DNA from 2 places in the Daeguia caeni genome. Region 2 is predicted to be linked to the other one. Evidence: riboswitches for the same ligand, from Rfam matches in the RefSeq annotation. Region 2 holds a riboswitch; the other holds the start of a gene.
What was found. A riboswitch is a leader RNA that binds a small molecule or an ion and turns the genes downstream of it on or off. The one in region 2 is predicted to bind S-adenosylmethionine.

Region 1: linked by a shared signal. The riboswitch ahead of ACFO1V_RS05835 (homoserine O-succinyltransferase) and the one ahead of ACFO1V_RS11190 (O-succinylhomoserine sulfhydrylase) in region 2 are both predicted to bind S-adenosylmethionine.

What each region holds. Positions count from the first base shown of each region.
Region 1 covers NZ_JBHSEL010000045.1:8,509-19,859, forward strand. Annotated here, with positions in the region: gene ACFO1V_RS05805 (Ntn hydrolase family protein) at 1-195, opposite strand, end outside; gene ACFO1V_RS05810 (hypothetical protein) at 512-676, opposite strand; gene ACFO1V_RS05815 (hypothetical protein) at 787-1,017, shown strand; gene mog (molybdopterin adenylyltransferase) at 1,247-1,771, opposite strand; gene ACFO1V_RS05825 (hypothetical protein) at 1,960-2,238, shown strand; gene ACFO1V_RS05830 (GH25 family lysozyme) at 2,432-3,490, shown strand; gene ACFO1V_RS05835 (homoserine O-succinyltransferase) at 3,555-4,475, opposite strand; SAM-I-IV-variant riboswitch at 4,516-4,622, opposite strand; gene ACFO1V_RS05840 (alpha-2-macroglobulin family protein) at 5,263-10,737, shown strand; gene pbpC (penicillin-binding protein 1C) at 10,737-11,351, shown strand, end outside.
Region 2 covers NZ_JBHSEL010000111.1:11,698-23,048, forward strand. Annotated here, with positions in the region: gene ACFO1V_RS11175 (DUF6460 domain-containing protein) at 1-199, opposite strand, end outside; gene ACFO1V_RS11180 (GlxA family transcriptional regulator) at 279-1,256, opposite strand; gene ACFO1V_RS11185 (2'-deoxycytidine 5'-triphosphate deaminase) at 1,324-2,415, opposite strand; SAM riboswitch at 2,628-2,706, shown strand; gene ACFO1V_RS11190 (O-succinylhomoserine sulfhydrylase) at 2,791-3,984, shown strand; gene apaG (Co2+/Mg2+ efflux protein ApaG) at 4,226-4,618, shown strand; gene ACFO1V_RS11200 (Hsp33 family molecular chaperone) at 4,758-5,849, opposite strand; gene argF (ornithine carbamoyltransferase) at 5,785-6,705, opposite strand; gene ACFO1V_RS11210 (aspartate aminotransferase family protein) at 6,710-7,921, opposite strand; gene ACFO1V_RS11215 (hypothetical protein) at 8,141-8,404, shown strand; gene ACFO1V_RS11220 (GcrA family cell cycle regulator) at 8,531-9,094, shown strand; gene ACFO1V_RS11225 (ATP-binding protein) at 9,409-10,701, opposite strand; partial or broken gene ACFO1V_RS11230 (polyphosphate kinase 2 family protein) at 10,861-11,252, shown strand; gene ACFO1V_RS11235 (polyphosphate kinase 2 family protein) at 11,348-11,351, shown strand, end outside.

The DNA.
Region 1 (11,351 bases), on a different contig from region 2:
CGAAGGCATCGGCATTCTGACTGCCTTTGGCCGAGGTGGGATGACTTCCTTGCCCGTTTCACCGACAAGGCGCGCCGCATGGAACATGAACGGCGCTTCAAACAGGCTCGGATGACGATCACCCGGCGCCTTCATACGCTCTTCCAGCAGGCTTGAAACTGCCTGGATTGTTGCCAGACTGCCCGCCGACAGCATGACGATCACCCGGAACCGATCAGCTGCGCATTTTTTGAAAATGTAGGGATTTTGTCGAGGCCTGCATTCGTCCACGTATCGGACATGAAAATCAGCCCGTGATCAATCCGCATTCCAACATAACAGGTTATTGGCAATTCCGTATGGCATGTCGTCTATGGTATCTCTCAGGACAATGCACTGCAGAGTCGGCCATCAAACCATCACTGCCCGACATTGATGTGAACGCAAGACTTTCCTCCGTGCCGCCAAGCCTGATGCCGGAGATCAGCGCTGCATCACGACAATCAAGCCAGTTGCAAGACTCACATAGCAGTCATTGGAACAGATATTGTTTGCCGCATCGAACCAGACCCAGCCAGGCCCCCACCCGATCCTCGACCACACCGCTTGCCGTAATGACAATCCCGGTGACGTGGCGGTGATGCTGGACAGGGTCAGTCCTGTTGCCGAAGCCATCAATATGGCTCACTTCCTGCACGCCACCTTCAAGCGCGGCATCTCATTTCAGTACACTCTGCCGGGAACGGAGAGGAGATGCAGCCTTTGCACGGCATCGGGAACCGGGTATCCATAGGAATAATGCGAAACATGCCGGATATTGAGCAGCATGGCGTCTTCTCAATAGAAATTGCAGGCTTCGGCGATTTCATTGCCGAGCTGATTGTTGTCCGGATGCTGCTCATCAAGCCAGCGCTTGAGAAACTCATGAGGTTGGCGGAGCTCTCCGCCATGACTAATCAGTTCATCAACTGGCTTCACTGGCGCCCCTCTTTTTGCCTGTCATTGTTCAGCAGGCAATTTGCGGAATGCAAGCGGTGAAATAGTACAATTGCGCAAAACAGGCTTGCAGATTGCAGGCAGCACAAGCGTATGAAGATGAAGTCAGTGGATGGTCTGTTACGAAAGAGACCTTACGCTGCCATGTATTATACTATAATCTCAATGTTATATTTAAGTTTATAAAACCATTGCCGTAAGGGTTGCACGTCGTCTCCCGCGCATGAAACCGTTCGCTCCGGTATATTGTGAAGGACAGGAACGCCTTGCCTCATGCCGGACGATGCGCCTTCACCACGACCGGATCCGTTTCAATCCGCCCTGCCCCGATCAGATCAAGGCAATAAGGTATCGCAGGGAAGACCGCCTGCAGGGTGAGCGCAATGGAAGCCGGCTTTCCGGGCAGATTGAGTATGAAACTCTTGCCGCGACTGCCTGCCGTCTGGCGCGACAGGATGGCCGTTGGTGTCTGCTCAAGGCTCACACGGCGCATCAGCTCACCAAAGCCCGGCAACTCCTTGTGCAGAACCGCCTTCATGGCTTCAGGCGTTTCATCGCGCGGCGAGGGACCTGTACCACCCGTGGTCAGGATCAGGTCGCAGCCGACATGATCGCAAAGCTCAATCAGCGTATCACGCACCGATTCCATACCATCCGGAATCACCCGCCTGACAATGTCATAAGGTGTTATGACAGCTGATCTGATCCATGCCTCGATTGCCGGGCCGCTCAGGTCTTCATATTCCCGCCTGCTTGCCCGATCTGAAACTGTGACAATACCGATTCTGACGCGCACCTTTGCCTTCCACACTACTGTTCGACAATTGGCAAATTTATTTCGTTAATTGTTCATATTTCCGCAAACAATAGGCTTGCATTATGGCATTATTGCTGCCATAGTTCCATCTGCGTCGGCGGATTGATGCCATGCATTGTGACAATACCGCAAGAGTGCTTTATAAATAGTTCCAGAGTTTCAATAAGATGCCGTTCTCCAGAGATTTCTATCTCGGCCGATTTACCCCTGAAGAACTCAATGACCTGCAGTCTGCCTATCTGCTCTCCTGTGAGAGGCTGAATCGTTGCGCCATTACCTCACCCTTTCGCGATGAAATGGCGCGTGAGATTACCCAGATTTTTGAATGCGGCATCAAGGATCCGGCAAGGATTGCCGAAATCATGGTCAAGGTGGCAAGCGTCAAGCACAGCCAGCCCAGAGAGACCGATAGCAACAGCACGATCGCACCGCCAAAATCACTGTGACAGGCCAGTGACCAGCCTGTTTGAGCGCCTGATCCGATCAGGCATGGCGCTTTGGCCTGCCGCGCCGCAATGTGAAAAGCTCAAACCCCACAGCCATTTCTGCCACGTAAACTTTGGATTCAGCATTTCCCGGTAAGCTTCTGTCAAGAATTGGGTTTTAACCAATATTCTCCTTTGTTGCGTACGGGTAAAAATGCGTAAATCGGTTGTTTCCGCTCTCATTGTCTCCAGCATGGCGCTTGCCGGCTGCACATCCAGTTCAGGCGTGGACGGGCTGATGATGCAGGCTGGAACTTCGGCGGAAACAACGGGATCCGTTGTGCGCCCCTCAGTCCCCGTGGCTGCAGCCGAGCCTGCGCCACAGCAGACAGCACCAGACAGCCCGTCCCTTGCCTGGGCTGGCCCGGTTCCGCAAGCTGCCCAGTTCAATGCAGCCCCGCCTGCCGTCGTGCCGCAGCCAGCACAGCGTCCGCAAAATGTCGTTGAAAAGCCGATCAAGGTATCTGCGTCCCAGATGTCAGCCTATCCGGTCAGGCGCCTGAGCCGTGAAACGCGGCACAAGATCTATGCCCATCGTTTCCGCGATGCAAAGCCCATCAATTTCGGCAAGGCCTCGCCCTTGCGCCATCCGGTGCATGGTGTCGATGTCTCACGCTGGCAGGGCAATATCGACTGGGCGCGCCTGCGCACACAGGGCGCCAATTTCGCCTTCATCAAGGCCACCGATGGCGGCGACCATCTCGATCCGATGTTCATGAAAAACTGGCATGCCGCGGATGCGGCCGGCATCAAGCGCGGCGCCTATCACTTCTTCTACTGGTGCCGTTATGCCAGCCACCAGGCAGACTGGTTCATTCGCAATGTGCCGAAGGATCCGAACGCCCTGCCGCCGGTGATTGACGTTGAATGGAACGGGGATTCCTCGTGCAAGCGCCGCTTGTCTCGCGAACAGGTGCTGGAAAAGATGCAGGTCTTCATGGACAGGCTCGAAAAGCACTATGGCAAGCGCCCGATCATCTATACGACGCCGGATTTCTACCGCGACAATCTGGAAGGCGCGTTTCTCGACTATCCATTCTGGTTGCGCGCCGTCAAGGAACATCCAAGCAAGGTCTACAAGGGACGCCGCTGGCTGTTCTGGCAATATTCCGGCTCTGGCCTGTCACATGGCGTGAACGAGAAGATTGATCTCAATGTCTTCTATGGTTCGGAACATGACTGGCATCGCTGGCTTGCCCGCGTGACCGGATAATCTGCTTGCCTGCCGATCGGGCGGAATCATAAAGCCGGACGGATCGCCCGCCCGGCTCTTTTGTTCATTCCCGACCGATTCTGGCCAGATCATAAGGCGTTGACTGGTACATCTCGTTGATCCAGTTGCCAAATAGAAGATGTGCATGGCTGCGCCAGCGATTTTCCGGCGGCCTGGTCGGATCATTGTCCGGGAAATAATTGGCCGGAACCGGCGTGTTCGGCTCAAGCTGGACATCGCGGAAGTATTCGTCCGACAGCGATGTCGTGTCATATTCGACATGGTTGAACATGTGCAGCGCGCGATGACGCGGATCATGCAGCAGGCAAAGCCCGGTCTCGGCACTGTCAACCAGAATCTCCAGGCCGCTGTCCTGCGGAATATCGGCCTTGCGCACTTCCGTCCAGCGCGAGACGGGAATGGAAAAATCATCTGAAAAACCACGCAGATAGGGCGAGCTTGGCGCCAGATTGCGCTGACGATAGATGCCGGAGGCCTTTTGCGGCAGCTCATATTTTGGCATGCCGTGAAAATGATGCACCGCCGCCTGCGCGGCCCAGCAGATCGTCAGCGTGCGATGCACATTGGTCTGCGTCCAGTCAAACACGCGCTGCATTTCGTCCCAATAGGTCACGTCCTCGAACCGCAGACGCTCGACCGGCGCACCCGTGATGACAAAACCGTCAAACTTCTCGCCCTTCACCTCTTCCCATGGCAGATAAAAGGAGAGCATGTGATCAGCCGGCGTGTGACGCGCGACATGGTTGGTGATGCGCACCAGAGTAAGCTCCACCTGTAGGGGCGTAGCACCAAGCAGGCGCGCAATCTGCGTTTCGGTGGTCACCTTGTTCGGCATCAGATTGAGCAGGCCAATCCTGAGCGGACGGATATCCTGACGAATGGCATCCGCCTCACGCATGACCATAACACCCTCGGCTTCAAGCACGCTGGTTGCAGGCAGGTCATCAGGTATCTTGATCGGCATGTTGCGTCTGTCCTTGTTTTATTGGTGCAGACGCCTGTGGCTTGATCCGTATAATTGCCGGCTGGCCACATCCTCCCTATCGGGAGTACCACCTTGCCCGGAATGGCAGGTTGGCGTTGGGCGTCTCCCCAACTCTTGATGTTGCATCCCTTCTAATCAAACTTGCGCCAACACGCAACCGGAATTGCATCCTTGCGACCGGCAAGCTGGTACAGTCTGCTTTCCCGGCAAGCGAATTCGCAAAATCATTGCTTGCCTGCGCTGCGCCCTGCATGGGGAAGCGGCCCTTCCCCCGCCCTGCCTGCCGATGATGCCTGTGCTCGCTTTCTGTGCTACAATGGTCCTGTCCCGCATTCCGGCTGCGGCAGGCGGGCATGAAGCGCCATGAAATACATAAAGGCGCAGGGAGGATTGAACATGAGCAGCATTTTCTTCTGGATGGCACTCGTTCTGGCCCCGATCCTGATCGGCACGGCTTTTGCCTATGTGCGGCACATGCGTCACGAGGATGATTTCTGAGCTGGGAAGCAGCCTCATCCGACGACAAGGCGGCTGTCTGCGTATAGCCTGGCCTGCCACGCGCTCAATTCCATCCCTGTCATGGCCGCTCATTGACCGGTTATGACAAGTCAAAAGGCTACAGCGTTTCATGCTCCGCGCGCAGGCAAACCGCCTTTTTCTTTCACAAGCTTGACACGAACCAATGATCGCGATCTGCTCATTTTTCAAATGACTGCAGTTCATATTGTCATGAAACCTATTTGTGAGGGAAACAATGTCTGGTTCCATGCGCCAGTTCTTTCTGTCGATCGCCATCCTTGCCTTTTGTGCAATCGGCATCAGCGTTTCCCAAGCTGCGGAAACCCGCAAGGTTGTTACGACGGATGACAGCGATTATTTCGGCTTTGATCTGCGCACCCAGAAAAATGTGACGCTTGACCAGTGCAAGACGGCCTGTCTTGGCGACAATGCCTGCCGCGCCTTCACCTATAATGTGAAGGCGAAATGGTGTTTCCTGAAATCGGATTTCAACACGCTCAATCCGGCACCCGGCTCTGTTGCCGGCAAGGTCGTCACCGTGGCCGCCGAAGCCGATATGGGCGCCCCGCCTGCCCTCGGCTTCCTTGCCGATAATCTGGTTGCAGAGGCCCGCCGCTATACGGCAGATCTTGCCAGGACGGACAACGCCCTGGGCCGTGGGGAAAATCTGGCCGCCGCGCGCGAGGCGCTTGCCAATGGCGATCCACGCAATGCCATGGCCTATTATGCCGCCGCAGCAAACAGCTCCCCGGATGACAGCAGGATCTGGATCGAGCTTGCGCGCGCCATCATGGCGACAGAACCGTCGAACGACCCGGAAAAGGCCAGATTACAGCGCAATGCCACTTCTACCGCATGGCATGCTTATCAGACCTCGCGCAGCCGCACCGACCGCGCTGCCGCACTTGCCCTCATGGCAGAAGCGCTGGAGCGCCGTGAGCTGTCTCGCCCTGCCCTGCAGGCCTATGAAGCCAGTCTGGAACTGGTCAATTCCGGGCCGGTGCGTGCGGCCTATGAGGATCTGAAAGCGCGCAAGGGTTTTCGCATCGTTGATCACAGCGTTGACAATGACAATGTCAGCCCGCGCATCTGCGCGCAGTTTTCCGAAGATCTGGTCAAGGCTGGCGTTGATTACGCCAGTTTCGTCAAGCTTGACAACAAGACCCCACAGGCCATTGAAGCCAAGGGCCGGCAGATCTGCGTCGAGGGGCTGGAACATGGCCGCCATTATGATGTGACCTTCCGTTCCGGCCTGCCTGCCGCCATTGGCGAGAGCCTGCCAGCCCCGGTCAATCTTTCGATCTATGTGCAGGATCGTCCGGCCTCGGTGCGCTTTACCGGCGACAGTTTTGTTCTGCCTGCCAAGGCACGGCGCGGCATTCCGCTGGTCAGCATCAATATGGATGCGGTCAGGCTGAAGCTTTACCGCATTGGCGACCGTTCACTGGCGCAGCTCTTGTCCGGCTATCAGTTTTTGCGCCAGCTCGACAATTATGACATTTCCACCGTCTCCGATCAGCTTGGCACCAGCATCTGGGAAGGCGAGATCGAGATCGCCAATAATGTGCTGAACCGGGAAACCACCACAAGTGTGCCTATTGACGAGATCTTGCCGCAACGCAAGCCCGGCGTCTATGTGCTGACAGCCGAGCCTGTGATCAGCAAGCAGGAAAGCTATGAGGCCAAGGCGACGCAATGGTTCGTCGTCTCGGATATCGGGCTTTCCACCTATACCGGACAGGACGGCATTCACGTCTTTGCCCGTTCGCTTTCAAGTGCAAAGCCGCTTTCCGACATCAAGCTGACCCTGCTTGCACGCAACAATGAAATCCTGGGTGAAGCCGTAACCGGCAGCGACGGCATGGCCATCTTTGCGCCGGGTCTTGCGCGTGGCTCAGAGGGTCTTGCGCCCGCCGTCATGATGGCAAGCCAGGGAGAAGAGGATTTCGTGTTCCTCGACATGACCCGCGCCGGCTTTGACCTTTCCGATCGCGGCGTGACGGGACGCCCCGCTCCCAAGGCCCTTGACATCTTTGCCTGGACGGAACGTGGCATTTATCGCGCGGGCGAAACCGTTCATGCCGCCGCCCTTGCCCGTGACGATCAGGCAAGAGCGATTGAAAACCTGCCGCTTACCTTCATTTTCACCCGCCCGGATGGGGTGGAAGATCGCCGCCTTGTCTCCGACAGTTCAAAGATGGGCGGCCATGTGGTTGACCTGACGCTGACGCCCAATGCCATGCGCGGCACATGGCGGCTGGCAATCCACACCGACCCGAAACAGCCAGCCATCGCCAGCCAGATGTTTCTGGTTGAGGATTTCGTGCCGGATCGCATCGAATTTGATCTGACCGCCGACAAGACGGAAATTGCCGCCGGTGAAAGCGCAAATATCAGCGTCGATGGCCGTTTCCTCTATGGCGCACCGGCGGCAGATCTTGCGCTTGAAGGCGAAATCACCCTTTCCACCACGCGCGAATGGCCGCGTTTCAAGGGCTATCATTTTGGCCTTGCCGATGAAGACAGGGGCGAGGCAAACCGCATCGCGCTGGATGATCTGCCGCCAACCAATGCCAAGGGCAAGGCAACCTTCCCTGTCAGCATTGATGCACTGCCTTCCACCACGCAACTGGTCAATGCCAATATAGCCATTCGCATGCGCGAAAGCGGCGGTCGTGCCGTTGAACGCAAGCTCGACCTTGCCATCCGCCCGCAGGGCGACATGATCGGCATCCATCCCGACTTTACCGGCAATGAAGTGCCGCAAGGCGGCACGGCAAGATTCCGGCTGATTGCCACCGACAATCAGGGCAACCGCAAGACCATTGATGGCGCCAACTGGTCGCTCAACAGGATCGAGCGCCGTTATCAGTGGTTTCGCAGCGGCAGCAGCTGGAACTATGAGCCGGTAACCGTCACCAGGGCCGTTGCCAATGGCCAGATTGACCTTCACGCCGACGCCGAGGCCGAACTTGCCCTGCCGGTCGATTGGGGGCGTTACCGCCTCGAAGTTGAGGCGCCAAATGGTACCGGCCCGATGTCGAGCCATGAGTTTGATGCCGGCTGGTTTGTCGAGGCAACCTCCACCGAAACACCGGATGGCCTGGAAATTGCCCTCGACAAGGAACAATACAGGACGGGCGAGACAGCAAAACTGCGGGTAAGTCCCCGTTTTGCCGGTGAATTGCTGGTTGTTGTTGGCGCGGAAAAGCTGATCAAGACCTTCACAGCCCATGTGCCGGAAGGCGGCACGACGGTTGATATTCCGGTGACAGAAGATCTGGGGGCCGGCGCCTATGTGACGGCAACACTGTTCCGCCCCGGCGAGGCGAGTGAAAGCCGCATGCCAGCGCGCGCCATTGGCCTGAAATGGCTGAAGGTTGACCCCGCCGGGCGCCAATTGTCGGTCAAGCTTTCACCGCAGGAAAAAATCACGCCGCGCGGGCCGCTCGTCATCCCTGTAGAGGTTCAAAATGCCGGCGGCGAACAGGCCTATGTCATGGTGGCTGCGGTTGATGTCGGCATATTGAACCTCACCCGTTATCAGCCGCCAAATCCGGAAAACTGGTTTTTTGGTCAGCGTCAGCTGGGGCTGGAGCTGCGTGATATGTATGGCCGTCTGATTGACGGCTCGCTCGGCACCACCGGCAGGCTGCGCACTGGCGGCGACGGCGGCACCATGGCCGTGGAAGGAAGCCCGCCCACGGAAAAACTTGTCGCTTTCTTCTCCGGCCCCGTCGAACTCGACAATGAAGGCAAGGCAACCATTGAATTCAACATTCCGCAATTCAATGGCACCGCGCGTGTCATGGCCGTGGCCTGGACGAAGAATGCCGTTGGTCATGCCTCAACCGATGTCATCATCCGGGACCCGATCGTGCTGACAGCCGGTCTGCCGCGTTTCATGGCACCGGGCGATGAGGCGACAGTTACGCTCGATCTTGCCAATACGGATACGCCAGATGGTGATTATCATCTGACGATTGAAACCAGTGACAATCTGCATATCGCGCAAGATTCAATCCCTGAAACCGTGACACTGCAAGGCGGCAAACGGAAAACACTCAAACTGCCGCTCAAGGCAAGTGCCACCGGCTCTGGCAGCCTGATCATTCGCGTGGCAAATGATGCCGGCCTTTCCGTTGAGCAGAATTTGACACTGCCGGTTCGCCCGATCGATCTGCCGATCACCACCCGCAATGTGGTGAGCCTTCCGGGCAATGGCGGCAGCCTCAAAATCGATGGCGAACTTTTATCGCAAAGCCTGCTTGATGGTGCCTTTGTCAGCGTTGCTGTCATGCGCAGCGCAGCCTTTGATGTGCCATCGCTTCTGCTGGCACTCGACCGCTATCCCTATGGCTGCTCCGAACAGACCACGAGCCGTGCCCTGCCGCTGCTTTATCTGGGTGAAATGGCAGGCGCGATCCAGAGCGATTCCACACCGGATGACGAGGAGGAAATCAGAAAGCGCGTTCAGGATGCGATCTATCGTCTGGTAAACAATCAGTCATCATCAGGCTCCTTTGGCCTATGGGGTCCGGACGGATCGGGCGATCTGTGGCTTGATGCCTATGTCACCGATTTCTTCACCCGTGCGCGTGAAAAAGGCTATGACGTACCCAAGGAAGCCATGGTCGCGGCTTTGTCCAACCTGCAAAATTCGCTTGGTTACAATACAGACGTGGCCGAACGTGGCAGCGATATTGCCTATGCGCTCTATGTGCTGGCACGCAACAAAAAGGCCTCGATCGGGGATCTGCGCTATTACAGCGACACCCAGCTCGACAATTTCGCAAGCCCCATGGCGATGGCACAGATTGCGGCAGCGCTGGCGCTTTATGGCGACAATGAACGCTCCGACCGCGTGTTCAACGCAGCCCTTGCCCGTGCTGTAGCAAGCACGAACCATGATCTCAGCCGTTCCGACTATGGCTCGCGCCTGCGTGACAGTGCAGCCATCCTTGCCCTTGCCGCCGAGAAAAAGCCACAACCGCCTGTCCTGCCTGCCTTGATCAGGCTAGTGTCAGCGGCACGCGCGGATGCGACCCATCTGTCGACCCAGGATCAGGCCTGGATGCTGCTTGCCGCGCGCGGCCTCAATCAGGACAATGCCAGCATTGATCTTGCCGTGAATGGTGCCGAACATCGCGGCGCATTTGCGCAGCGTCTTGACGGCAGACAGCTAGAAGCCCAGCCGCTGCTTGTCACCAATCGCGGCAATAATCCGGTTGATGTGGTGGTCACCGCCGTTGCCCCGCCTGCGCAATCCCTGCCTGCCGGTGGTGATGGCTTCCGTATCGAGCGCAGCTATTATGCGCTCAATGGCGAGCCGGTTGACATCACCAGCGTGGAACAGAACGAACGCTATGTCGTGGTCTTGCGGATTGAGAACCTGCAAGACTGGCAGACACGCCTGCTGGTGAGCGACCTTCTGCCGGCCGGTCTGGAAATCGACAATCCGGGTCTGGTTTCCAGTGCAGATCTTGGCAATTTCCCGTGGCTGGAAAATACCGAGGCGGCCCATCTCGAATTCCGCGATGACCGTTTTGTCGCAGCTTTCGAACAGGCGGCAGGCACGAAAAAGCCGATCACGCTGGCCTATGTCGTGCGCGCCGTCACACCCGGCCTTTACACCCATCCGGCGGCAACAGTTGAGGACATGTACCGGCCGCAATTTTCTGCCCGCACCGCAACCCGCCTGATGGAGGTCACAGCGCCCTGATGATAAGGCGCCGGAAAATCCTGTTTGCCTTTGCCGCGCTGGTCATCAGCGCGGCAGCGCTTGTGGCTGGGCTTGGCTGGCTTGACAGAGCCTATCCGCCGCCCCTGCCGGAACGGTTGACAATTTCAACCGAAGTGCTTGATCGCGATGGCGAATTGCTGCGCGCCTATGCAACGCCGGATGGCTATTGGCGGCTCAATACGCGCATTTCCGATGTCGATCCGAAACTCATCAAAATGCTGATCGCCTATGAGGACAAGCGCTTTTATGAACATGGTGGCATAGATCCTGCCGCCCTTGGCAGGGCTGCGCTGCAACTCATCACCAATCAGCGCATTGTCTCCGGCGGCTCGACCCTGTCCATGCAGCTGGCACGTCTGATCGAGCCGCGCAGGCAGCGCAGCCTTGGCTCCAAACTCTTGCAGCTTGCACGCGCCATCCAGATTGAGCGGCGGCTCAGCAAGGATGAAATTCTCGAACGCTATCTGACGCTTGCCCCCTATGGCGGCAATCTTGAAGGCGTGCGTTCTGCCGCGCTGGCCTATTTCAACAAGGAGCCGAGAAGCCTCACATCGGCTGAAGCTGCCCTTCTTGTCGCCCTGCCGCAATTGCCG
Region 2 (11,351 bases):
GATAATCGACAAAATGTGCGATGGCAGAAAAGCCCATATTCCAAAGGCGCAGGACAAAATCCCGGATACCCCAGAGAATATCATAGGGCGTCCAGTTGAAGGCGCTCATCACCACGCCGACAACCAGCGAAATCAGGATCAATTTGATCAGAACACGTCCGGGCGTGTCGCCAAGAAAACGGTTTACACCATCAGACATCAATTTCTCCTGTCAAACGACGCGGCTTCAGCGCGACCATGCTCCAGAAATAGGCGGTTCAGGGCAGCTCTGCAAGCGGTCAGGAAATGGACTGCTTGCGAAATGTCCGCGGTGCTTTCTGCTTTTGCCGCTGGAATGAACGGTTCATGCTGCGTGTATCGGTAAAACCGCTGGCAACCGCCACTTCCAGCAGGGTCATTTCGCTGTCTGCGAGCAGTTCCTTGGCACGCCTGACACGCAATTCCTCGCGCACCTCAAAAGCCGTACGCCCCAGGGCCTGTTTGAAAGCGCGCTCCATCTGGCGCACCGAAATGCCCAACCTGCGCGCCACCGTAACCATGGGTACAGGTTCTTCCAGTGTTTCTTCAAAGATGCGAATGGCCCTGCGCACGATCGGAGAACGCACCCCGCTGAAACTCAGGGCTGGCTGTTCGGCCCGTACCATTTCATAGGGAATGAGCAGGATGGACGCACTTTTACGCGCCAATTCTTCCGAGATTTCATTCTCAATGATGGAAAGGGCAAGAGCTGCCGCTCCCAATCCACCCGCACAGGTGAAATGCTTCCCACTCTGGTGAAACAGGCTTGCCGTGTCGGCGGTATAGCCGTCAAAGCGTTCCAGAAAATCATCACGGTGGAACCAGCTGACACAGCAGTTGCGATCAGCAAGCAGGCCGCCTTCAGCCAGAAAAAAGGCCGCCGTACACAGGCCGACAATCACCTTGCCGCGGCGATCGGCCCGCTTGATGAAATCGATTACCGTTTGCTGATGCGGCTGGTATTGCGTAAGAAGGCCGCCGACAATGGCGATATAATCGCATTCATCAAGCTCACCCAAAGGGGCGGTCGGCTCAACGACAATGCCCGAACTCGATGTAACCGGCCCGCCGCTCAACGTGCAGATTTTCCACGCACAACGGATCTGTCGGCTCTGATCGCGATCATCGGCTGCAAGACGAAACGGATCAAGAAACAGGCTCAAGGCCGTCAGCGTAAAGCCCGGCAGAACGACAATACCAACAGAAAGCCGACGCTGCACGGCTTCAGAATTTGTCACCTTACCGCTGTGCATGACACCCATGACCAATGCCATCTGACGCAGACCGGCTGCGCAACAACGACAATCACTTGAAATGTTTGGACAGTTTTAGCTGCTGTGCCTGATAGTTGGAACCGAGATCGGTACCATAAAGCGCCTTCGGACGATTCAGCATGTGCTCATAGACAAGACGGCCAACGATCTGGCCATGCTCGAGAATGAAAGGCACTTCATGGCTACGCACTTCCAGAACGGCACGGCTGCCTGAGCCTCCGGCTGCGCTATGGCCAAAGCCCGGATCGAAGAAACCGGCATAATGGACGCGGAACTCGCCAACCAGCGGATCGAACGGGGTCATTTCGGCGGCATAAAGCGGCGGCACATGCACGGCCTCGCGCGAGACGAGGATGTAGAATTCATCCGGGTCAAGCACCAGTTCACGCGAACCGCGGTCGAAAATCGGCTCCCAGAAATCCAGCACATCATAGGCGCGGCGCTTGTCGACATCGACCACGCCGGTGTGATGCTTGCCGCGATAGCCGATCAGCTTTTCGGGGCCGCCGGAGAGATCAACCGAAAGCGCAATGCCTCCACCGGAAATATTGGGCTGCTCGGCGGCAACCAGAATTTCCCGGCCATGCAGTTCGGCAAGCTCAACCTCGTCCAGCTGTGCCCGGCCCTTGCGGAAACGGATCTGCGACAGGCGCGAGCCGGTGCGCGCCACAATCGGAAAAGTACGCGGGCTGACTTCGAGATAGAGCGGCCCCGTATAGCCTGCAGGAACCTTGTCGAATTCCTGCGCACCATCGGTGATCACGCGGGTGAAGATATCAAGCCGGCCAGTGGAGCTTTTCGGATTTGCCGAAGCAGAAAGCTCGGATGGCAGGGCCAGGCTTTCCAGAAGCGGCACGATATAGACGCAGCCGGTCTCAAGCACGGCGCCGGCTGTCAGATCGATTTCATGCAGTTTCAGCCGTTCGAGCTTGTCGACCACCGGCGTTCCCGGCCCCGGCATGAAGGAGGCGCGCACGCGATAGGCCTTGGCGCCAAGACGCAGATCAAGACTTGCAGGCTGGATCTGATCCTTATCAAGCGGACGCGCCGTCGACAGTGCACCACCTTCAAACAGGGCAGCAATATCCGCGTCTGCCAGAATTCCCGCTTCTCTTGGCGCCATCGACCCTTAACTCCGTTACAGCTTGCACACTGAAATCGACTTGCGAATTTCATGATAATCAACCGTCCATAGCATTAAACGATCGATCATGCGCGTGCCAATCCCGGATTTCCGCAGGAAATAGCGACAAATGCCTCGCCTGAGCCATTTGCTTCTACAACTATGGATGGGCCTGACAGGCATTGACGCGCCCCGGCAACAGGCATAAAGGAATGTCATTCCGTGGTGATTTGCCGGCCGGCTTGCAGCCACGTTAAAGAATTCGCTAAAAAGGGCCGCGGATTCCAAACCGGCTCTTGCGTGTTCGCAGAGCCGGTTTTTTATTGGCCGCCGAGGTTTTCACCCCGGCCGACCAGCTTTCAACAGGTTGGACAAATGACAAAGAAGACGACCCGCAAGTTCCGCCCCGCAACTGATCTGGTGCATGCCGGATCGCTCCGCTCCGGCTTTGCGGAAATGTCCGAGGCCCTGTTCCTCACACAGGGCTTTCTCTATCCGAACGCCGAAGCGGCAGAAGCCCGCTTCAAGGGCGAAGATCCGGGTTTCATCTATTCGCGTTATGCCAACCCGACGACCGACATGTTTGAAAAGCGCATGTGCGCGCTGGAAGGCGCGGAAGAGGCCCGTGCCACAGCATCGGGCATGGCCGCTGTTGCCGCCGCCATTCTCTGTCAGGTGAAGGCTGGCGATCACGTCATTTCGGCGCGTGCCGTGTTTGGCTCCTGCCGCTATATCGTTGAGACGCTCTTGCCGCGTTATGGCGTGGAAATCTCGATCATTGACGGCTCAAAGATTGAAAACTGGAAGGCTGCGGTGCGTCCGAACACCAAGGTCATGTTCCTTGAAAGCCCGTCAAACCCGACACTTGAAGTCATTGATATTGCCAAGGTGGCGGAAATTGCCAATGAAGCAGGCGCAAGGCTGATCGTGGACAATGTGTTTGCCACGCCGATGTTCCAGCGCCCATTTGAACTTGGCGCTCATATCGTCGTCTATTCGGCGACCAAACACATTGACGGTCAGGGCCGCTGCCTTGGCGGCGTGATCCTGTCGGACCGCGAATGGATCGAAACCCAGTTGCAGGATTATTTCCGCCATACGGGTCCCGGCTTGAGCCCGTTCAATGCATGGATCATGCTGAAGGGGCTGGAAACCCTGCCAGTCCGCGTGCGCCAGCAGGCGCAATCCGCCAAGGCGATTGCCGATTTCCTGGCCGGCAAGCCGGGCGTCAAGCGTGTGATCTATCCGGGGCGTCCCGACCATCCGCAGGCTGAAATCATTGCGCGTCAGATGAGCGGCGGCTCGACACTGATCGCGCTGGAGCTCGAAGGCGGCAAGGAAGCCGCATTCAAGTTTGAAAACGCGCTTGAGGTCTTCAGCATTTCCAACAATCTGGGTGACGCCAAGAGCCTGATCACCCATCCGGCCACCACGACGCACAAGAACCTCAGTGACGAGGCCAAGGCAGAGCTTGGCATTACGGATGGATTGCTGCGCATTTCGGTCGGCCTTGAAGATACGGATGACCTGCTGGAAGATGTCGAGGAAGCCCTGAAGGCTGCCCGCTGAAGATTCTTCCGAACGCCTGCACCTGCGGGCGCATGTCTTTCCCAAAGCAGTTTAAGGAAAAGTGGGGGCAGGTTGTCTGTCTGGAACCGCTAAAAGACAATATGCTGGAGCAATCAGCGTTTCCGTGAAAATCTGAATTGCCCCAAGACCGACTGTTCTTCGGGCATGGTTTCAGGCCCTTGCACTTGCACATGCCAGTCCGGTATGCCTGTGACATGCAGGAATCACCGAAAGGGTTGGCATGTACAAGGCGGTAACGCATGGGATCGAAATCACCGTCGAGCCCTTCTATATCGAGGAACAGTCCGATCCGGACGAAAACCGCTATGTTTTTGGTTATCGCGTCACAATCGTCAACAATTCCAATGGCACGGTACAGCTTCGCTCGCGCTATTGGCAGATAACGGATGCCAATGGTCGTGTCGAGGAAGTGCGTGGTGAAGGCGTGGTGGGCGAACAGCCCATTCTGGAGCCGGGCGACTCCTTCCAGTATACTTCTGGCTGCCCACTGAAGACCCCATCCGGCGTGATGGTCGGCCGCTACCAGATGCTTGGCATGGGCAATGACATATTCGAGGTCGATATTCCGGCCTTTTCGCTCGACCTGCCAGAGCAGCGGCGTACGCTGAACTGATTAATGGAGCCGTTCCAGGAAAGTGGATACCGGTTTTCCGTCCGGAACCGCGGAAAAACAGCATGAGCGGCATAAAGCAAAGGCGGCTCCCTGACAGGGCCGCCTTAAGTCTTTCTGAAAAATGAATGTTTTCAGTCAGTTACTTATCCAGAAACTGCCTTGGGTCGAATTCATAGCTCTTTGAGCAGAATTCGCAGGTGACGGTGATCTTGCCGTTTTCTATGCTGTCATTGATTTCCTCAGCCGAGAAGCCGGACAGGACATTCTCGATCCGCTCACGCGAGCAGGAACATTCATCCACCACAGGAACCGGATCATAGACGCGCACGCCACGCTCATGGAACAGGCGGTAAAGCAACCGTTCCGAGCCAACCTGCGGGTCGGTCAGTTCCGAGCTTTCAATCGTGGCGACAAGCGAACGGGCTTCCGTCCAGGCATCGTCTTCCGGATGATAGTCGCCCGTGCTTTCATCGCCATCGCCGCCATGCAGGTCACGCTTGCGCGCACGCAACTCGGATTCCGGCAGGAACTGGATGATCAGCCCGCCAGCACGCCATTGTTCAACCGGCTTGCCTTCCGCATTGCGTTCAACCAACTTGGCAACACTCAGCTTGAGGTCTGTGGGAATCTGTTCTGACTGGCGGAAATAGGTGATCGCGATTTCTTCAAGGCTTGAGCCGTCAAGCGCGACAATGCCCTGATAACGCTGGGTATAAGGCCCCTGATCGACCGTCAGCGCCAGTGTTCCGCGCCCCAGAAGCTGTTCTGGCCGCGTTTCATTGGCCGCGACCGCTGCCTTCAGGCGTTCCGCATCATAGCGCGCATAGGCGCGCATGGAACGCGGCGTGCGGAAATCGACCACCAGCATGTCCACCGGTCCATCCGACTGGATCTGGAAAATGAACTTGCCGTCGAATTTGAGTGAGGTCCCAAGCAGAACCGTGAGGACTGCTGCCTCTGCCAGAAGGCGGGCAACCTCTTCCGGATAGTCATGACGCTTCAGAATGGCATCGATGCTTGCGCCAAGCTGTACGGCGCGACCACGCACATCAAGCCCTTCCACCTGAAAAGGCACGACAGCATCATCACCCGCAAAGCCAAAATCGCCCAGATGCGCGGTCCTGCTGCCAGACGCACCCTGATCATTGCCAATTTTGTCGTTCAATTCACACTCCCTGCAGGCACCAGGCCAGAACTGCCTTCTGGGCGTGGAGCCTGTTTTCGGCTTCATCAAATACGACGGATTGCGGTCCGTCGATCACTTCGTCTGTCACTTCTTCACCGCGGTGCGCAGGCAGGCAGTGCATGAACAGGGCTTTCGGATCGGCCTTTGCCATGAGTTCCGCATTGACCTGATAAGGCATGAAGACATGATGGCCGCGTGCGCGGTCTTCCTGTCCCATCGAAACCCAGGTATCAGTGACGATACAGTCTGCGCCTGTTGCGGCCACAACCGGATCGGTCGTCGACATGATGTTTGCGCCATTGGCGCGTGCCCATTCAATATAGTTTGCCTTTGGCTCGCTGCCTTCCGGCGTTGCAATATTGACATTGAACCTGAAGCGTGCTGCCGCCTCAATCAGAGAATGCAGCACATTATTGCCGTCGCCCATCCAGGCGAATGTCTTGCCGGCGACCGGGCCGCGATGTTCTTCATAGGTCAGAATATCGGCCATAATCTGGCAGGGATGCGTATCATCCGTCAGCGCATTGATCACCGGCACGGTGGCATATTCGGCCAGTTCCAGCAGGCGCTCATGCGCGGTGGTGCGGATCATGATCGCATCGACATAGCGCGACAGGACGCGCGCCGTATCGGCAATGGTTTCGCTGCGGCCAAGCTGCATTTCCGAACCGGTGAGCATGATGGTCTCACCACCCAGCTGACGCATGCCGACATCAAATGAAACGCGGGTGCGGGTCGACGGCTTTTCAAAGATCATCGCCAGCACCTTGCCAGCCAACGGCTTGTCCATCTCGCCAGCCTTCAGGCGTGCCTTGCGTGCCTTGGCGTCTTCCAGGATTGCGCGCAGATCGTCTGCCGCTACTGCCGAAAGATCAAGGAAATGTTTGATGTTCTTGCTCATTTCGTTACGCCGTCTTGCTGGTCGGATTTGCGATTGCGAGCCGTTCAACAGCCGCTTCGATACGTTTCAGTCCTTCACGCGCCTCTTCCGGCGTGGTGATCAATGGCGGCAGCAAGCGCACGACATTATCCCCCGCACCCACACACAGCACGTGCTCATCATAAAGCGCCTGCACCAGAGAGGTGTTCGGCACCACACATTTCAGCCCTATCAGAAGCCCGCGTCCGCGCACTTCCGACACGACATTGGGATAGCGATCGATGATCGAGGCAAGCCCCTGTTTGAACACCAGCGCAACCGCATTCACATTGTCGAGGAAGCCTTCTTCCAGCACGACATCGAGCACGGCATTGCCAACCGCCATGGCGAGCGGATTGCCGCCATAAGTCGAGCCATGCGTGCCGGCTACCATGCCCTTGGCTGCCTCTGCCGTCGCCAGACATGCGCCCAACGGGAAGCCGCCGCCAATACCCTTGGCAATAGCCATGATATCCGGTGTCACACCTGCCCATTCATGCGCAAAAAACCTGCCCGTGCGACCGACGCCGGACTGCACCTCGTCAAAGATCAGAAGCAGGCCGTTTTCATCGCACAGCCTGCGTACAAGGCGCAGGAAATCATCCGGGAATGCGCGCAAGCCCCCCTCGCCCTGGACAGGCTCCAGCAGGATTGCCGCAGTTTCCGGCGTGATGGCTGCGCGCAGCGCAGCTTCATCGCCAAATGGCACCTGATCAAAGCCCGGCGCCTTCGGGCCGAAACCTTCAAGATATTTTGCCTGACCACCGGCTGCGATAGTCGCGATGGTGCGGCCATGGAACGCACCTTCAAAGGTGATGATATGGAAGCGTTCCGGATGGCCATTGGCATAATGATAGCGCCGTGCGGTCTTGATCGCACACTCCAACGCCTCTGCGCCGGAATTGGTGAAGAACACCTTGTCGGCGAATGTATTGTCGATCAGGCGCTGCGCCAGTTTTTCCTGGCCCGGCACCTGGTAAATATTGGAGACATGCCAGAGCTTTTCAGCCTGCGCCTTCAGGGTTTCGACCAGATGCGGATGAGAATGGCCAAGCGAATTCACGGCGATACCGGCAGCGAAATCCAGATAGCGCTCGCCATCTTCGGTCACCAGCCAAATGCCATCGCCTCGCTCAAATCGCAAAGCCGCACGATTATAGGTGTCGTAGAGCGGTTTTACGGTCTTCGCGTCGGTCATTCTGGCAGGCCTCCGTTAGCCTCATATCCTGTTGACGTTCCCGCGCGACAACGGGAGCGGCAAGCTGTTCAATTGCAACATGATCTCCCCGACCGACAAAGGCCTTCGGCCGAAGGAACCGCGCCGGAGCTCAGCATTGCCTGCCGGGCCTTCGGCTGAAATAAAAAACCGCCCTCCGGGCGGCACCGCAGTATATTGGCGTTCCAAAGAAAAATGTCAATGAAGCGCATGCTCTTTGTTGCCGCACGACATGCCATTCAGGACATATTATTCCGCCTGTCGCGGAAAAGTGAAAAGCCCGGCAAGTCACTCGCACAAATTGCCATTGCCGGCTGGCATGCCACACTCTATTCATTGCGAGACAGCATATTTTTAATTAACCACCAAAGAAATGCCCTCATTTGCACCCAAGTTGGGGAAAACCATGAAAATGGAATCTGCCTGATGGGCAATCCCTTGTCATGGAGTCATTCGATATTGTAGGTTCGCAACTGAGAAAACTACATTTCGTGCAGCGGACCTAGTCACCCGGATAGATATGGTGTTTTAACCCGGATATGCCGGGCACTTGTGGATTCCGGAAAGAATAAACGATTGGAGCCCAGGGCGATGAACTGGACAGACGAACGCGTCGAACTTCTGAAGAAACTGTGGAACGAGGGCTTGAGCGCAAGCCAGATCGCAGCACAGCTCGGCGGCGTCAGCAGAAACGCAGTGATTGGCAAGGTCCACCGGCTTAAGCTTTCTGGCCGCGGCAAGACGACCACAACGGCCCCGCGCAGCAAGAAGGTCAACACGGCTGCACCTGCCGCTTCACGTCCAAGCACGCAGGCAAGCAACAATGTCGGCGGCAGCCAGAGCCATGCAAACACCACGGTTCGCCCGGCTGCAACCGTGACCAAGACGGTCGGCTCGGCGGCCCTGCAGGTTGAGTATGAAACGGATACGGTTTCTGAAACCGTGATGAAACCGGCCTCCGACGTGGTCGTGCCAATCTCGCGCCGTCTTTCGCTGCTGCAGCTTAGTGAACGCACCTGCAAATGGCCGATCGGCGATCCGCTGAGCGAAGAATTCCATTTCTGCGGTCATGAATCGGGTGAATCCAGCCCCTATTGCGCCTATCATTCAAAGCTGGCCTTCCAGCCAACGTCCGAACGCCGTCGCGTTCGCTGACGTTCCGCTTTCGTCGGTTCCGGATTGCTGAACTGACGGAACATCCGGTCTCGCTCGGATTGCAGCAGATGCCGGATGCACGGCGAAAACCTGTTGCCTGAATTTGTGCCCGGATGCCCCGCAATCCGGGCATTTGTTTGGGCCGGCCAACTGCCCATCTCCGCCAGCCATGTCCTGTTCCGGAACCGACTGTCCCCTTGAAGCGAAATGCATGTTTCCCGTGCAGGTCGTCTATCCCCATGTCTGCCACCCCTGACAAACCGCAGAGCAGACCGATCCAGACGGATGGCAAAATCAGCCGCTGATCTGCGCAATCAGGCCATGCGCCTGGGCAGGCGCACCATGAAGACCGAGCCCTCGCCCAGCTGCGAACGAATGACCAGCCTGCCGCGATGGCGTACCAGAATATGTTTGACGATGGCAAGGCCAAGACCGGTTCCCTTCTGTGCCCGGCTGGTTTCCGCATTGATACGGTAAAAGCGCTCCGTGAGACGTGGCAGATCCTGCTGGACAATGCCGGGGCCAAAATCGCGCACCGACACCACCACTTCCGCGCTGGAGCCCGTCATCTCCTCGCTCAGGCTGACAATGACCCGCTTGCCCTGCTGACCATATTTGCAGGCATTTTCGACAAGGTTCTGAAAGACCTGAATCAGCTCGTCACGCGCGCCTGTCACCTCGGCTGTCTCGACTGAAAAACTGCGTTCTATGTCAACCCCCAGATCGGCCGCGAGCGGCGTCATCGCATCCACGACATGGTTGAGGACACTGACCACTTCGACAGGTTCTGTCACCGCCAGATGTGCCCGCATCTCAAGCCGGGAAAGCGACAGGAGGTCGTCGATCAGGCGCGACATACGCTCAGCCTGGTCCTGCATGATGCCCAGGAATTTCTCGCGCGCTGCCGCATCATTGCGCGCCGGGCCTTGCAGCGTTTCAATGAAGCCCCGCAATGAAGCCAGAGGCGTGCGCAATTCGTGGCTGGCATTGGCAATAAAGTCAGACCGCATGCGGTCAATACGGCGCGTCTCGCTTTGGTCACGAAACAGGAGGACAAACAAAGCCGGCTCGCCCTGATTGCCCGGCAGGCGCTTTACCGTCGCCTTGAACCAGCGATCGACCGGCACGCGCTCGCAATAGTCGATCGTTCTGGTCTTGCCATCGGCAATCACCCCCTGAACAAGCGCGTGCATTTCCGGCGCCCGGAAACGCAGATACAGGGCACTGGCATGATCCAGCGACGGAAAGGCCTCGCGCGCGGCCTGATTGGCGAAGCGGACGCTGCCTGAAGGATCAAAGACTATCAGCGGATCGCTCAGGAGATCGGCAAGCTTTTCACCGGAAAGATCAGCCAGTTCATTGCTGTTGCGCGCAGCAACCTTTTCAACCGTATTCGTCTCGATCGCAAACTGGCTTGCAAACCAGACCGCACAGAGGATTACAAAGGCTATCAATCCAGCCTGAAGCCAGACCGGAAGATCAAGCAGCAGGACACACACAGCCAGAAGGATGCTGACAAGAAGAAGCCCTCTGGTGCGCCTGAAGGGCGCAAGCAGTGAATCCTCTCTTGCAGGCCGTATCGCCTTTTCATTGTCTTTTTGTGCCATCTTGCCAGCCACAGCCATGATCGTACCCTGTAAGAGAGCAGGAGTTTCATGCACATTACATCAGCCATTATCATGATTGATATAACCGAACGAGGTCTGCCGTGTGTGACAATTCCAAGACAACCGACAGGAAGCGGCAAAAAGACCATCAGTTTGAGAATGGCCGGCGTCAAACGGAAATTCGATCTTGACGATCCCAAACTGCCGAACTGGATTGAGGACAATGCGCTGTCTTCAGGCGGCTATCCCTATGCTGAGCGCATAAAGTCATCGGAATATGAAGAAACCCTGACCAGGCTTCAGATCGAACTGGTGAAACTGCCGGACTGGCTGCAGGCGACGGACGAACGCATCATCTGCCTTTTTGAAGGGCGCGATGCCGCAGGCAAGGGCGCACCATTTTTACCATCCACGAATATATGAACCAGCGTATGGTGCACAATGTCGCCTTGTCCAAGCCGTCCGAAACCGAACGCGGGCACCGGTATTTTCAGCGTCATGCCGCACATTTCCCGACTGCCGGTGAATTCGTCACCTTTGACCACTCGTAGTATAACCGCACCGACGGTGAAAAGGTGACGGGATTTTGCACGCCGCAACAGCTGGAAACCTTTCTGATCGAGGCCCCGATTTTGAGCGCATATTCGTGA